3 regions of the Enterobacter bugandensis genome follow, and region 3 is predicted to be linked to each of the others. Evidence: predicted binding sites of a transcription regulator. Region 3 holds the regulator's gene; each other region holds the start of a gene.
The links. The regulator sigma-54, encoded in region 3, starts transcription at its own class of promoters, with help from an activator protein. The targets are predictions, from matches to a motif close to GTTGGCACANNTTTCGCTNT.
Positions count from the first base shown of each region.

Region 1: norV (anaerobic nitric oxide reductase flavorubredoxin) is a predicted target of sigma-54. The motif match lies at 1,787-1,806, and genes of this name have one in related genera.
Region 2: glnK (P-II family nitrogen regulator) is a predicted target of sigma-54. The motif match lies at 2,089-2,108, and genes of this name have one in related genera.

Region 1 is NZ_LT992502.1:3,709,813-3,714,530, reverse strand. It holds gene norW (NADH:flavorubredoxin reductase NorW) at 1-301, opposite strand, end outside; gene norV (anaerobic nitric oxide reductase flavorubredoxin) at 298-1,740, opposite strand; gene norR (nitric oxide reductase transcriptional regulator NorR) at 1,928-3,442, shown strand; gene gutQ (arabinose-5-phosphate isomerase GutQ) at 3,439-4,404, opposite strand; gene srlR (glucitol operon DNA-binding transcriptional repressor SrlR) at 4,397-4,718, opposite strand, start outside.
Region 2 is NZ_LT992502.1:1,123,363-1,128,080, forward strand. It holds gene DG357_RS05370 (SmdA family multidrug ABC transporter permease/ATP-binding protein) at 1-163, shown strand, start outside; gene DG357_RS05375 (SmdB family multidrug efflux ABC transporter permease/ATP-binding protein) at 156-1,937, shown strand; gene glnK (P-II family nitrogen regulator) at 2,159-2,497, shown strand; gene amtB (ammonium transporter AmtB) at 2,533-3,819, shown strand; gene tesB (acyl-CoA thioesterase II) at 3,914-4,718, opposite strand, start outside.
Region 3 is NZ_LT992502.1:4,169,234-4,173,951, reverse strand. It holds gene rapZ (RNase adapter RapZ) at 1-522, opposite strand, end outside; gene ptsN (PTS IIA-like nitrogen regulatory protein PtsN) at 568-1,059, opposite strand; gene hpf (ribosome hibernation promoting factor) at 1,142-1,429, opposite strand; gene rpoN (RNA polymerase factor sigma-54) at 1,452-2,885, opposite strand; gene lptB (LPS export ABC transporter ATP-binding protein) at 2,933-3,658, opposite strand; gene lptA (lipopolysaccharide ABC transporter substrate-binding protein LptA) at 3,665-4,219, opposite strand; gene lptC (LPS export ABC transporter periplasmic protein LptC) at 4,188-4,718, opposite strand, start outside.

The sequences.
Region 1 (4,718 bases), 460 kb from region 3:
CGTACTGCCAGGTTTTCTCTTTCGCTTTTACCACGTGGGCGTCAGCATCGATATCGGTGACCCAGGTGTACGGAAACAGACGCAGGTTGAACTGCTCCGCGAACTCCCCCGCCGTCTGGCGGGTGAGGTCATCGGCGCGCTGATTCTGGCTAATGACGTGGCTTAAATCAGGCTTGTTGTACTCGTCCATGCTGTCGGCGGCGATCAGCGTCAACGGCACGTTTGCATCCTGTTTGCGGATATTTTTCACCAGTTGGCGGGCAGCAAAGCCCGAGCCGATGATAACGATGCCGTTGCTCATTTTGCCTCCGTTGCCAGTTCATCAAACACGTCTTTGCCGAGGGAGCATTCCGGGCAGAGGAAGTTGTCCGGCACCTCGCTCCACGGCGTGCCCGGGGCTACATCCTGCAGCGGTTCGCCCAGCTCAGGATCGTAGATCCACTGGCAGACGCTGCACTGCATGCGCGGACCGAGATCGGTGCTGGCTGCTGCAGAACAGGTTTGTGGCTGTTCCGCAGGTTTTGCGGTGACTTCAGGAAGCGGGGCGAGCGCCCACTGACGGGCGATGTCGCGGCCATGCTGGCGGCAGATTTCCAGCGCGTCGATATCCGGACGCCATTTCGCCTTCAGGCTCATGGACATCTCAAAACCCGCATCCTGTAAACGGGTAGAAAGACGGTCTACCGCGCCGCCGCTCCAGCCGTGAGAGCCAAAGGCGCTGGCGCGTTTGTTACGAAAGCGCAGGCCGGTCATCTCTTCCACCAGGCCGGCAATCTTCGGCATCATCACGTTATTCATGGTGGAGGTACCCACCAGCACGCCTTTGGAGCGGAAGACGTTGGTCAATACCTCGTTCTTATCGCTGCGCGCCACGTTGAAGATTTTCACCGCCACGTTCGGGTCAACTTCATTGATCCCCTGGGCAATCGCGTCCGCCATCATGCGGGTGTTGTTGGACATGGTGTCGTAGAAGATAGTGATGCGGTCTTCCTGGTAATCCGCGGCCCACTTCAGGTACAGCTCGACGATCTGGGTGGGGTTTTCACGCCACACCACGCCGTGGGAGGTCGCAATCATGTCCACCGGCAGGTTGAAGCCGAGGATCTCGGTAATTTTAGGGGTCACCAGACGGCTGAACGGGGTCAGGATATTGGCGTAGTAGCGCTGGCACTGTTCGAACAGCTCGGTCTGATCCACTTCGTCATTGAACAGGCGTTCGTCGCAGTAGTGCTGGCCGAAGGCGTCGTTGCTGAACAGCACCGCGTCGTCGGTCATGTAGGTCATCATGCTGTCCGGCCAGTGCAGCATCGGGGTTTCGACGAAGATCAGCTGCTTGCCGTTGCCGATATCCAGCGTGTCGCCGGTTTTTACGGTGTGGAAGTTCCACTCCGGATGGTGGTGGTGGCCGTTAATTGAATCAATGGCGTTGGTGGTGCAGTAGATTGGGGTATCCGGAATGTGGGACATCAGCTCGGTCAGCGCCCCGGCGTGGTCCTCTTCCGCATGGTTGATGATGATGTAGTCGATGTCATTCAGGTCGATTTCACCGCGCAGGTTCTGCACGAACTCACGGCTGAATTTGTGATCGACGGTATCGATCAGGACGTTTTTACCTTCGCGGATGAGATAGCTGTTGTAGCTGCTGCCGCGCAGCGTTTTGTATTCCGTCCCGTGGAAATCGCGCACTTCCCAGTCACGTTGACCCACCCAATGAATGTTATTTTTAACCAGAATAGACATAGCAACCTCAACTTAATACAGCGTTTTTAAATAAGATGGTTTGCTTATATCAAGTTGCGTGCCAACTTTTTAAATTATTAATATTCAATAAGTTGTGATTTAATGCCCCATAATGAGTAGTCATTATGACTATCCTAAAAAGAGTCAATATGACATTATGCATTGTCAAAATGACAGTGAGGCAGGCATGAGTTTTTCCGTAGACGTGCTGGCGAAGATCGCCATAGAACTGCAAACCGGTATCGGCCATCAGGACCGCTTTCAGCGCCTGATCTCCACGCTGCGCCACGTGCTGGATTGCGATGCGTCGGCGCTGCTGCGTTACGAAGGGCGGCAGTTTATTCCGCTGGCTATCGACGGCCTGGCGAAGGACGTACTCGGGCGGCGCTTTACGCTGGAGGGCCACCCGCGTCTGGAAACCATCGCCCGCGCGGGCGACGTGGTGCGTTTCCCGGCAGACAGCGATCTGCCCGATCCGTACGACGGCCTGATTCCGGGGCAGGAGAGCCTGAAGGTGCACGCCTGTATTGGCCTGCCGCTGTTCGCCGGGCAGAATCTGATTGGCGCATTAACCCTCGACGGCATGTCGCCGGATCAGTTCGACACCTTCAGCGACGAAGAACTGCGCCTGATTGCGGCGCTGGCCGCCGGGGCGCTGAACAATGCCCTGCTGATAGAGCAGCTGGAGAGCCAGAATATTCTTCCCGGCAGCCCGGCGGCGTTTGAGCCGGTGGCGCATACGGAGATGATCGGCCTTTCGCCCGGCATGGCGCAGCTCAAAAAAGAGATTGAGATTGTTGCCGCGTCCGATCTGAACGTGCTGATCTTCGGAGAGACCGGTACCGGTAAGGAGCTGGTGGCGAAGTCCATCCATGAAGCTTCGCCGCGCGCGGTCAACCCGCTGGTGTACCTCAACTGCGCCGCGCTGCCGGAAAGCGTGGCGGAGAGCGAGCTGTTCGGTCACGTCAAAGGGGCGTTTACCGGGGCCATCAGCAACCGCAGCGGCAAGTTTGAAATGGCCGATAACGGCACGCTGTTTCTTGATGAGATTGGCGAGCTTTCCCTTTCACTTCAGGCCAAGCTGCTGCGCGTATTGCAGTACGGCGACATCCAGCGCGTGGGGGATGACCGCAGCCTGCGGGTGGACGTGCGTGTCCTTGCTGCGACCAACCGGGATCTGCGCGAAGCGGTGCTGGCCGGGCAGTTCCGAGCCGACCTGTTCCATCGGCTGAGCGTGTTCCCGCTGTCCGTGCCGCCGCTGCGTGAGCGCGGAGACGACGTGGTGCTGCTGGCGGGTTATTTCTGCGAACAGTGCCGTCTCAAAATGGGGCTGTCCCGCGTGGTGCTTAGCCCGGGGGCGAGAGCGCATCTGCTCAGCTACGGCTGGCCGGGCAACGTGCGCGAGCTGGAGCATGCGATTCACCGCGCGGTGGTGCTGGCGAGGGCGACGCGCTCGGGGGATGAAGTGGTGATTCATGCGCGCCATTTTGCGCTGCATGAGGAAAATGCCCCGACCGTGAAGCCTGCTGTGCCTGAGAGCGCAATCGAAAACCTGCGCGAAGCGACGGAAGAGTTTCAGCGTCAGATGATTACCCGCGCGCTGGAGCAGAATAACCGCAGCTGGGCGGCGTGCGCGCGGGCGCTGGAGATGGACGTCGCCAACCTGCACCGGCTGGCGAAGCGTCTTGGGCTGAAGGGTTAAATAATCCCGGCCTGGTAGAAGTCCTGCAGGTTGATAGCGCCGCACAGCCTGCCGTGCTCGTCCACCACCGGTGCGGCGGTGATTTTGCGCTTCATCAGCACCTCTTTGGCTTCAATGGCGCGGCTGTCGGCATTGAGCGTCAGCCCGCCTTTGGTCATGGCGTCAGACACGTTTGTTTCCAGCCTGCCGCCGCCCACCATCCAGCGGCGCAGGTCGCCGTCGGTGAACACGCCCTTCACGTTTCCGCCGTCATCGCATACCGCCACCAGCCCCAGACCGGTGCGGCTCAGCTCCAGCATCGCGTCCATCACGCTGGTATCGAGTTTGACCTGAGGAATGGCATCGTCGGTGCGCATCAGATGGTGAACCTTGTTGAGCAGTCGCGCGCCGAGCGCACCTGCCGGATGCGAACGGGCAAAATCTTCCTCATTGAATCCGCGCGCCTGCATTACCGCCATCGCCAGTGCGTCGCCCATCATCAGGGTGTTAACGGTGCTGGAGGTCGGGGCGAGGTGCATCGGGCAGGCTTCACGCTCAACGGAAATATCCAGCGTCGCTTTGGCGGCCAGCGCCAGCGGCGAGCGGGGTTTCCCGGTCATCGCCAGCAGGGCGACAGATTTTTCCTGCAGGCGCGGAATAATCAGATCCAGCTCTTTGGCCGAACCGGAGTAGGAGATAAACAGCATCACGTCGCGGCTTTCGATCATCCCGAGATCGCCATGCAGCGCCTCTGCCGGATGCACGAAGAACGCCGGGGTACCGGTGCTGGCGAGCGTCGCGGCAATCTTCTTGCCGATATGGCCAGATTTACCGATGCCCGCCACAATCACTTTGCCTTCGCAGTGGATAATGGTGTTGGCGGCGCGGACAAAATCCTCGCCCAGACGTTCCGGCAGGCGGCTGGCTTCCTGCAGCTCCAGCATCAGCGTCTGGCGGCCCGTTTCTAACAGAAAATCACTCATCTCTTTCTCCGGTTACGATCACGTCGATCCCTTTCTCTTCCAGCGCTTTTTTGAACGCCGGATCGATACCCGCGTCGGTAATCAGCTTATCAACGCTTTCGAGGCTACAGACAATATTGGGGCTTTTGCGGCCAAACTTCGACGAGTCGGCCATTAAAATCACTTCCCGCGCGGCGTTACACATGGCTTTGCTGACGCTGAACACCTCGTTAAACGTCGTGACGCCTGCGTTCAGGTCGATGCCGTCGGTGCCCATAAACAGTTTATCGAAGCTGAAGTGGTCGAAAGCGTTCTCCGCCAGCTGGCCGTGAAAG
Region 2 (4,718 bases), 3.0 Mb from region 3:
CAGCGAAATTCTGGTCTTACAGCACGGACACATTGCCCAGCGCGGGCAGCATGAAACGCTTGCCGAGCAACCGGGCTGGTATCGCGATATGTACCGCTATCAACAGCTTGAGGCGGCGCTGGACGATGCGCCGGAACAGGATCAGGAGGCCACCAATGCGTAAGCTCGGAACGATGTGGCCGACGCTCAAACGTCTGCTGGCCTACGGCTCGCCGTGGCGCAAACCGCTCTCCGTGGCCGTGCTTTTACTCTGGATAGCGGCGATTGCTGAGGTGAGCGGGCCGCTGCTCATCAGCTACTTCATCGACAATATGGTCGCCAAAAGCTACCTGCCGCTGGGGCTGGTGGCGGGCTTAGGCGTGGCCTACGTTGGGTTGCAGCTGGCGGCGGCAGGGCTGCACTATGCGCAGTCGCTGCTGTTTAATCGTGCCGCCGTGGGCGTGGTTCAGCAGCTGCGCACGGATGTCATGGACGCGGCGCTTCGCCAGCCGCTCAGCGAGTTTGATATCCAGCCGGTCGGGCAGGTGATTTCGCGCGTGACCAACGATACCGAAGTGATCCGCGACCTGTACGTCACCGTGGTCGCGACGGTGTTACGCAGCGCGGCGCTGATCGGCGCGATGCTGGTGGCGATGTTCAGCCTCGACTGGCGCATGGCGCTGGTGGCGATTACCATCTTCCCGGCGGTGCTGATCGTGATGATCATCTACCAGCGCTACAGCACGCCAATCGTGCGTCGGGTGCGCGCCTATCTGGCCGACATTAACGATGGCTTCAATGAAGTGATTAACGGCATGAGCGTCATCCAGCAGTTCCGCCAGCAGGCGCGCTTTGGCGAGCGGATGGGCGAAGCCAGCCGATCGCACTATATGGCGCGTATGCAGACGCTGCGCCTCGACGGCTTCCTGCTGCGTCCGCTGCTCAGCCTTTTCTCTGCGCTGGTGCTTTGCGGTTTACTGATGCTCTTTGGCCTGAGCTCAAGCGGTACGATTGAAGTGGGCGTGCTGTACGCTTTTATTAGCTATCTGGGGCGCCTTAACGAGCCGCTGATCGAGCTCACGACCCAGCAATCGATGCTGCAGCAGGCGGTCGTCGCCGGCGAGCGCGTGTTTGAGCTGATGGACAGGCCGCGTCAGGCCTACGGTCGTGACGAGCGACCTCTGCAAAGCGGCGCCATTGCCTTTGATAACGTCTCGTTTGCCTATCGCGAAGACCGGCTGGTGTTGCAGGACATTACGCTGGATGTCCCGTCGCGCGGTTTCGTGGCGCTGGTGGGACATACGGGCAGCGGCAAGAGCACGCTCGCCAGCCTGTTGATGGGCTACTACCCGGTCACGCAAGGCGAAATCCGCCTCGACGGACGCCCGCTCGCGTCTCTCAGCCACAACGTGTTGCGTAAAGGCGTCGCGATGGTGCAGCAGGATCCGGTCGTCCTGGCCGATACCTTCTACGCCAACGTGACCCTGGGGCGAGACTACTCTCAGGAGCAGGTATGGGAGGTGCTGGAAAAAGTGCAGCTGGCAGACCTTGCGCGCGGGTTTAGCGACGGGATTAATACCCGGCTGGGCGAGCAGGGAAACAACCTCTCCGTTGGGCAAAAGCAGCTTCTCGCGCTGGCGCGGGTGCTTATTGAAACCCCGCAGGTGCTGATTCTGGATGAAGCGACGGCCAGCATTGACTCCGGCACCGAGCAGGCCATCCAGCAGGCGCTGGCTGCGGTACGCGACCATACGACGCTGGTGGTGATTGCCCATCGCCTTTCCACCATTGTCGATGCCGATACCATTCTGGTGCTGCATCGCGGACAAGCCGTGGAGCGCGGGACGCACCGTGAACTGCTGGAAGCCAAAGGGCGCTACTGGCAGATGTATCAGCTTCAGCTGGCGGGCGAAGAGCTCGCGGCCAGCGTGCGCGAGGAAGAGTCCCTCAGCGCCTGATGCACCAAAACAAAGCAACGCGCTAACAGTCATTCCTGTTGGTGCAATACTGAAACGCACCGTGCACCGACATGGTGCGTTTTTTTTTCGCCGGTTCATAAAGGAAGACGGCATAACGCTCGTCGCACCGCTTTTCTCCCTCGATTTCATTTCTGGCACACCCCTTGCAATACCTTCTGCGTGAGCTGCGGCCATTACCGAATTCTGACTGGAGGGGATCTATGAAGCTGGTTACGGTGGTAATCAAACCATTCAAACTGGAAGACGTGCGTGAAGCATTGTCCTCAATGGGTATTCAGGGACTGACTGTCACCGAAGTGAAAGGCTTTGGTCGTCAGAAGGGTCATGCCGAGCTTTATCGCGGGGCGGAATACAGCGTTAACTTTCTGCCAAAAGTAAAAATTGATGTCGCGATTGCTGACGATCAGCTTGAAGAAGTGATTGATGTGATTAGCAAAGCGGCCTACACCGGCAAAATTGGCGACGGCAAAATTTTCGTTGCCGAACTGCAGCGCGTCATTCGCATTCGTACCGGCGAATCTGACGAAGCGGCACTGTAAATAACGCCTGGCACACAGTGATAGGGATCGAGAAAATGAAGATAGCAACACTTAAAACGGGTCTGGGTTCGCTGGCACTGCTGCCGGGCCTGGCGCTGGCTGCTCCTGCCGTGGCAGACAAAGCCGATAACGCCTTTATGATGATCAGCACCGCGCTGGTGCTGTTCATGTCTATCCCGGGCATTGCGCTGTTCTACGGCGGCCTGATCCGCGGCAAAAACGTTCTCTCCATGCTGACGCAGGTTGCCGTGACGTTCGCGCTGGTCTGCGTGCTGTGGGTGGTTTACGGTTACTCGCTGGCCTTCGGTACCGGCAACGCCTTCTTTGGTAACTTCGACTGGGTAATGCTGAAAAATATTGAGCTGACCGCGCTGATGGGCAGCTTCTACCAGTACATCCACGTCGCGTTCCAGGGCTCGTTCGCCTGCATTACCGTCGGGCTGATTGTGGGGGCGCTGGCGGAGCGCATCCGTTTCTCTGCCGTTCTGATCTTCGTGGTGGTCTGGCTGACCCTCTCCTATGTGCCGATTGCGCACATGGTCTGGGGCGGTGGTCTGCTGGCAACGCACGGCGCGCTGGACTTTGCGGGCGGTACCGTTGTCCATATCAACGCCGCGGTAGCGGGCCTGGTGGGCGCATACTTGATTGGCAAACGCGTGGGCTTCGGTAAAGAGGCGTTCAAACCGCATAACCTGCCGATGGTGTTTACCGGTACGGCTATCCTCTACTTTGGCTGGTTCGGCTTCAACGCCGGCTCCGCAAGTGCCGCGAACGAAATCGCCGCGCTGGCCTTCGTGAACACCGTTGTGGCGACGGCGGGTGCAATTCTCTCCTGGGTATTCGGCGAGTGGGCGGTACGCGGTAAACCTTCCCTGCTGGGTGCCTGTTCAGGGGCGATTGCCGGTCTGGTCGGTATCACCCCGGCGTGTGGCTATGTGGGTGTCGGTGGTGCGCTGCTGGTGGGACTGGTCGCGGGTCTGGCAGGTCTGTGGGGCGTCACCGCACTGAAACGCGTGCTGCGCGTGGATGACCCTTGCGATGTGTTCGGCGTCCACGGCGTGTGCGGCATCGTCGGCTGTATCATGACCGGCATCTTCGCCGCGAAATCACTGGGTGGCGTGGGCTACGCAGAAGGTGTCACCATGGTTCATCAGGTGCTGGTGCAGCTGGAAAGTATCGCTATCACCGTGGTGTGGTCTGCCGTTGTCGCCTTCATCGGCTATAAGCTGGCGGATATGACCGTTGGGCTGCGCGTACCGGAAGAGCAGGAGCGCGAAGGTCTGGACGTCAACAGCCACGGCGAGAATGCGTATAACGCCTAATAAAAAGCAAAACGGCAACTTCGGTTGCCGTTTTTAATGTTTATTACCTCTCCCATGGGAGAGGGTCAGGGTGAGGGCATCAGGCCGCACACCATTACCCGCGATTACGCATTACCCCTTCCTGCACCGTAGAAGCGACCAGCACGCCGTCCTGGGTATAAAACTCTCCACGCACAAACCCGCGAGCGCTCGACGCTGACGTACTCTCCACGCTGTAAAGCAGCCACTCATTCATATTGAACGGACGGTGGAACCACATGGAGTGATCGATGGTTGCGACCTGCATCCCTTTTTCAAGGAAACCAACGCCGTGCGGCTGTAGCGCAACCGGCAGAAAGTTAAAGTCTGACGCGTAGCCCAGCAGATACTGATGCACGCGGAAATCTTCCGGCACGGTGCCATTGGCGCGGATCCAGACCTGACGCTTCGGCTCGGCGGTGTGGCCTTTCATGGGGTTGTGGAACTCAACCGGGCGGATCTCCAGCGGTTTATCGCAGAGAAACTTCTCTTTGACCTGCGGCGGAAGCAGATGCGCCAGCGCGCGGGCGATATCGGTCTCTGATTTGAGTTCGTCCGGCGACGGTGCTGGCGGCATCACTTTCTGATGTTCATACCCCGGTTCCGGCGCCTGGAAAGAGGCGGTCATATAAAAGATAGGCTTACCGTTCTGAACGGCCGCCACGCGGCGTGCGCTGAAACTGTTGCCGTCTCTCAAAACTTCAACGTCATACACAATCGGTTTTGCGCTGTCGCCAGGGCGTAAGAAATAGCTGTGGAATGAGTGCACCAGGCGGTCTGCAGGGACGGTCTCCTTTGCAGCGTAGAGCGCTTGTCCAACGACCTGGCCGCCGAAAACCTGACGTAAGCCGAGGTCTTCGCTCTGCCCGCGATAGAGTCCT
Region 3 (4,718 bases):
CGGAATACCGTGCTTAAAGCCGAAGGATTCGAACACCATCGTCAGCTCGCGCTCGCGTTTGCCCAGCAGCCGGGTTCGCAGCATTTCCGCCAGCTCGTGAACGGACATCTCTGAGGTGTCGACAATCAGATCGGCACGAGAGCGCAGCGGCTCAAGCAGATCGCTCTCTTCGTCGATGGCGCTCTCCAGCGAGAGATTCTTGCTGGAAAGCGGATGCAGACGACGGGTGTCGCTGTAGCGGCGGATCAGGGTATTGCGGTCGGCGTCAAGGAACAGCAGCTGAGGCGAGAACGCGTCAGGCAGGTTACTCATTGCCTGTTCGAAGATCTCTGGCGATTCCGGCATGTTACGAACGTCGATACTGACGGCGGCGGAGGTTTGTCTCTCCGCTAACGTGCGTGCCAAATCGGGCAATAACACGACCGGCAGGTTATCGACGCAGTAAAAACCCATGTCTTCCAGCGCGCGCAGAGCAACGGATTTCCCCGACCCTGAACGACCGCTGACAATCATCAGCACCATGTTCCGTTTCTCCTCAGGACAACAGATGTGAAGGCCATCACCTGGTTATGCGTCATCCTGATTGCCTTCTGCTTCAGTGATAATTTGATAAAGCTCTTCATCACTTTGGGCTGAGCGCAGTCGACGGCAGATGGTTTTATCCGCCAGACGTTTAGCAACCAGCGAAAGCGTATGCAGGTGGGTCTTGGTCTGGTCGGCAGGCACCAACAGCGCGAAGAGGAGATCGACGGGCTGGTTATCAATGGCGTCAAAAGCGATTGGCGTTTCCAGCTGCACAAACACACCGACGGCACGCAGGGTGTCCTCTTCCAGCTTGCCGTGCGGGATCGCGATGCCGTTGCCGATACCGGTACTGCCCATCTTTTCACGGGTCAGAATGGCTTCGAACACCACCTGCGGCGGCAGGCCCAGCTGTTTTGCAGCCAATTCACTGATGATCTCCAGCGCACGTTTTTTGCTCTGGCAGTGAACGGCACTGCGGGTACATTCCTGGTTAAGGACATTGCTCAGTTGAAGAGCGGAATCGTTGTTCATCATAATTTCACCTAAGCGCTAACTGTACAAATGGCCCGTTGTGTTTCACAACAGGCCGTCCTGCACCCGTTAACTGCCCGGACAATTAGTGTTGTTTCAGTTTATCTTTATGTTTATTGAGCTGTCGCGCAAGCTTGTCAATCAAGCCGTCGATAGCCGCGTACATGTCTTGCCCTTCCGCACTGGCATGGAGTTCACCCCCGTTTACATGCAGGGTTGCATCCGAGATATGAGTCACTTTCTCCACTTTTAACACAACGTAGACCTGATTGATCCTTTCGAAATACTGCTCGAGTTTCGCGAACTTAGCGTTCACGAAGTCACGTAAAGCCTCAGTAATCTCGACGTTATGTCCTGTGATATTGAGCTGCATAGTGTCTTCCTTATCGGTTGTGTCAGACCAGCTGTTTACGCTGGTTAGACGGCGGAATGGATAAAGACTCTCGATACTTCGCAACAGTACGACGTGCCACCATAATACCCTGATCGGACAGCATGGTGGTCAACTTACTGTCACTTAGTGGCTTCGCGGGATTCTCCGCGGCGATCAACTTCTTCACCAGGGCGCGAATCGCCGTTGAGGAGGCTTCGCCGCCACCCTCGGTGTTCACGTGGCTGGAGAAGAAATACTTAAGCTCAAAAATACCGCGCGGACTGTGCAGATACTTCTGCGTAGTAACGCGGGAAATAGTGGATTCATGCATCTCGACGGCCTGGGCGATATCCGCCAGCACCATCGGTTTCATATACTCTTCGCCCTGCTCAAAGAAGGCCTGCTGCTGTTCGACGATGCAGCGGCTCACGCGAAGCAGGGTATCATTCCGGCTCTCAAGGCTCTTGATCAACCATCGCGCTTCCTGAAGATTGCTGCGAATATATTGATTGTCGGAGTCGTTGCGCGCGCTGGTACACATGGAGGCGTACTGCTGGTTGATTTGCAGGCGAGGGATGCTATCAGAGTTCAGTTCAACGACCCAGCGGTCATTGTGTTTTCTGACCAGCACGTCCGGGATAACGTACTCGGGTTCGCTGGTCTGGATCGACTGACCGGGACGCGGATCGAGGGACTGAATCAGATTTACCGCCTCTTTCAGCACCTCTTCCTTCAGGCGCGTGACGCGCATCAGGGTGCGGAAATCGTGGTTAGCCAGAAGATCCAGATGATCGCTGATGATTAAGCGTGCCTCGTCGAGCCACGGCGTCTCTTTGCTGAACTGAGAAAGCTGGATCAGCAGACAGTCGCGCAGGTCCTTCGCGGCCACCCCGACCGGATCGAAGCGCTGAATGCGTTTCAGTACCGCTTCAATCTCCTCAATCTCAATCTCTTCATCGCCCATGCTTTCCAGAATGTCGTCCAGCGTGACGGTCAAATAACCGGTGTCATCAACGGCGTCGACAATCGACGTGGCAATAGCGCGGTCGGTATCGGAGAAGGGGGTAAGCTCTACCTGCCACATCAGGTAATCCTGCAGCGACTGGGTGGTTTCGCCCTGGTAGACCGGTAGCTCGTCGTCCTGGTAGTCTGCACGCGTGCCGGAAGGGGTCCCGGCGGTATAGATTTCATCCCAGCTGGCATCCAGCGGAAGCTCGTCCGGCATCTCTTTTTGTTCGAGTGCATCCGCGGTGTCGAGCGCTTCTGTGTCCTGTGACTGCTGGGTATCTACCTCGTCATGAAGATCGGCTTGCTCCAGCAGGGGATTGCTGTCCAGCGCCTGCTGGAGCTCCTGCTGGAGTTCTAAGGTGGACAGTTGCAACAGACGAATTGCCTGCTGTAACTGCGGCGTCATCGCCAGCTGTTGGCTGAGCCTTAATTGCAAACCTTGCTTCATGTTCAGAGCATTTTTCTCCGGTTCGGCGTTACGTTACCTCTACCCTATCAGAGTCTGAAGTCTTCCCCAAGATAGACGCGCTTAACATGATCGTCTTCGAGGATCTGCTGCGGCGTACCGTGAGCGATCAGATTGCCCTGGCTCACGATATACGCGCGTTCACATACCGCCAGCGTTTCACGAACGTTGTGGTCGGTGATCAGCACGCCAAGTCCGCTGTCACGCAGATGCTCGATAATGCGTTTAATGTCGATAACGGAGATCGGGTCAACGCCCGCAAACGGTTCATCCAGAAGGATAAACTTCGGATTGGCGGCCAGCGCGCGCGCAATCTCAACACGACGGCGTTCCCCCCCGGACAAGGCCTGGCCCAGGCTGTCGCGCAGGTGTTCGATATGAAACTCTTCCATCAGCTCGTTGGCGCGATCCTGACGCTGTTCGTTGGTCAGGTCGTCGCGAATTTGCAGGACTGCCATCAGGTTATCAAAGACGCTCAGACGACGGAAAATAGAGGCTTCCTGCGGCAGATAGCCGATGCCACGGCGCGCGCGCGCGTGCAGCGGCAGCAGGCTGATATCTTCATCGTCAATAATAATGTTGCCGGCATCGCGCGGCACAATACCCACCACCATGTAGAAGGTGGTGGTTTTACCCGCACCGTTCGGGCCAAGCAGGCCCACAATTTCGCCGGAGTTGACGGTCAGACTGACATCTTCTACGACACGGCGGCCCTTATAGGCCTTCGCGAGATTTTTTGCAGTTAATGTTGCCATAGCGAATTAGTTACTCTTCTTCTGTGCCGGGGCCTGGCCCTTGCCTTTGTCCTGCAGCTGCGACGGAACCAGCACAGTGGTTACGCGTTTGCCTTTCTCGCTGGAGGCCTGCATTTTTTGCTCTTTCACCAGATAGGTAATCTGGTCACCGGTAATATTGCTGTCCAGCTGTTCCAGATACGCGTTTCCGGTCAGGATGACCAGGTCCTTCGCCAACTCATAGTGCATATGCGAGGCGTGGCCCTTCACCGGCTTGCCGTTGTCCTGCATCTGGTAGAAGGTGGCCGGGTTGCCGTAACCATCAATGATCTCTTTGCCCTGCTCGCCGCCCGGACGGGTAACGACCACTTTATCGGCGTTAATTTTGATGGTCCCCTGAGTCATGACGACGTTACCCGTGAAGGTGACGACGTTACCCTGCATATCGAGAGACTGAGTGTCGGACTCGATATGGATCGGCTGGTCGGTATCGCCCGTTACAGCAAGCGCGGGGAGACTGGCCGCCAGCATCGCGCTGGCGATAATTACTTTAAGGCTGAGTTTGTTTGTTTTGAATTTCATAGGAGGTTCTAACCTTTTCAATCAGCTCGGCGTTCTTGCTGCGTAAGTTCCCGCGCATTCTTAAACCGCTGGAATTAAATGTTGTGCCATACAGTGTGACCAGATCCTGCGACGTCACGTCCTGGGTTACCAGGTTGATCTGGGCATTATCCGTCGTAATTTTTCGCAGTTGCGAGTCAGCGGTCAGGGCGTTGACTTCAACGTGGCCATACAGATAAAGCATACGGTCATTTGTCAGTTTGGCCCGATCTGACTTAATTGACCACGTCGGCACTTTGTCTTTATCGAAAGTGGTCATGACAGGTTGGGTAAACCACGAAACGCCGTCATCGGAAAAGTATTCAACGTGCTGGGCAATCAGGCGATAATTCAGCGCTCCTTCCGGGCTATAGACCACGGTGTCGCTGTGATCGCTTTTATAGGTTGGATCGTTATTGTTGACGACTTCCGTTTGCGTATCGTCGCGATCGGCAAGGTTCACGCCAATCAATACCAGTGC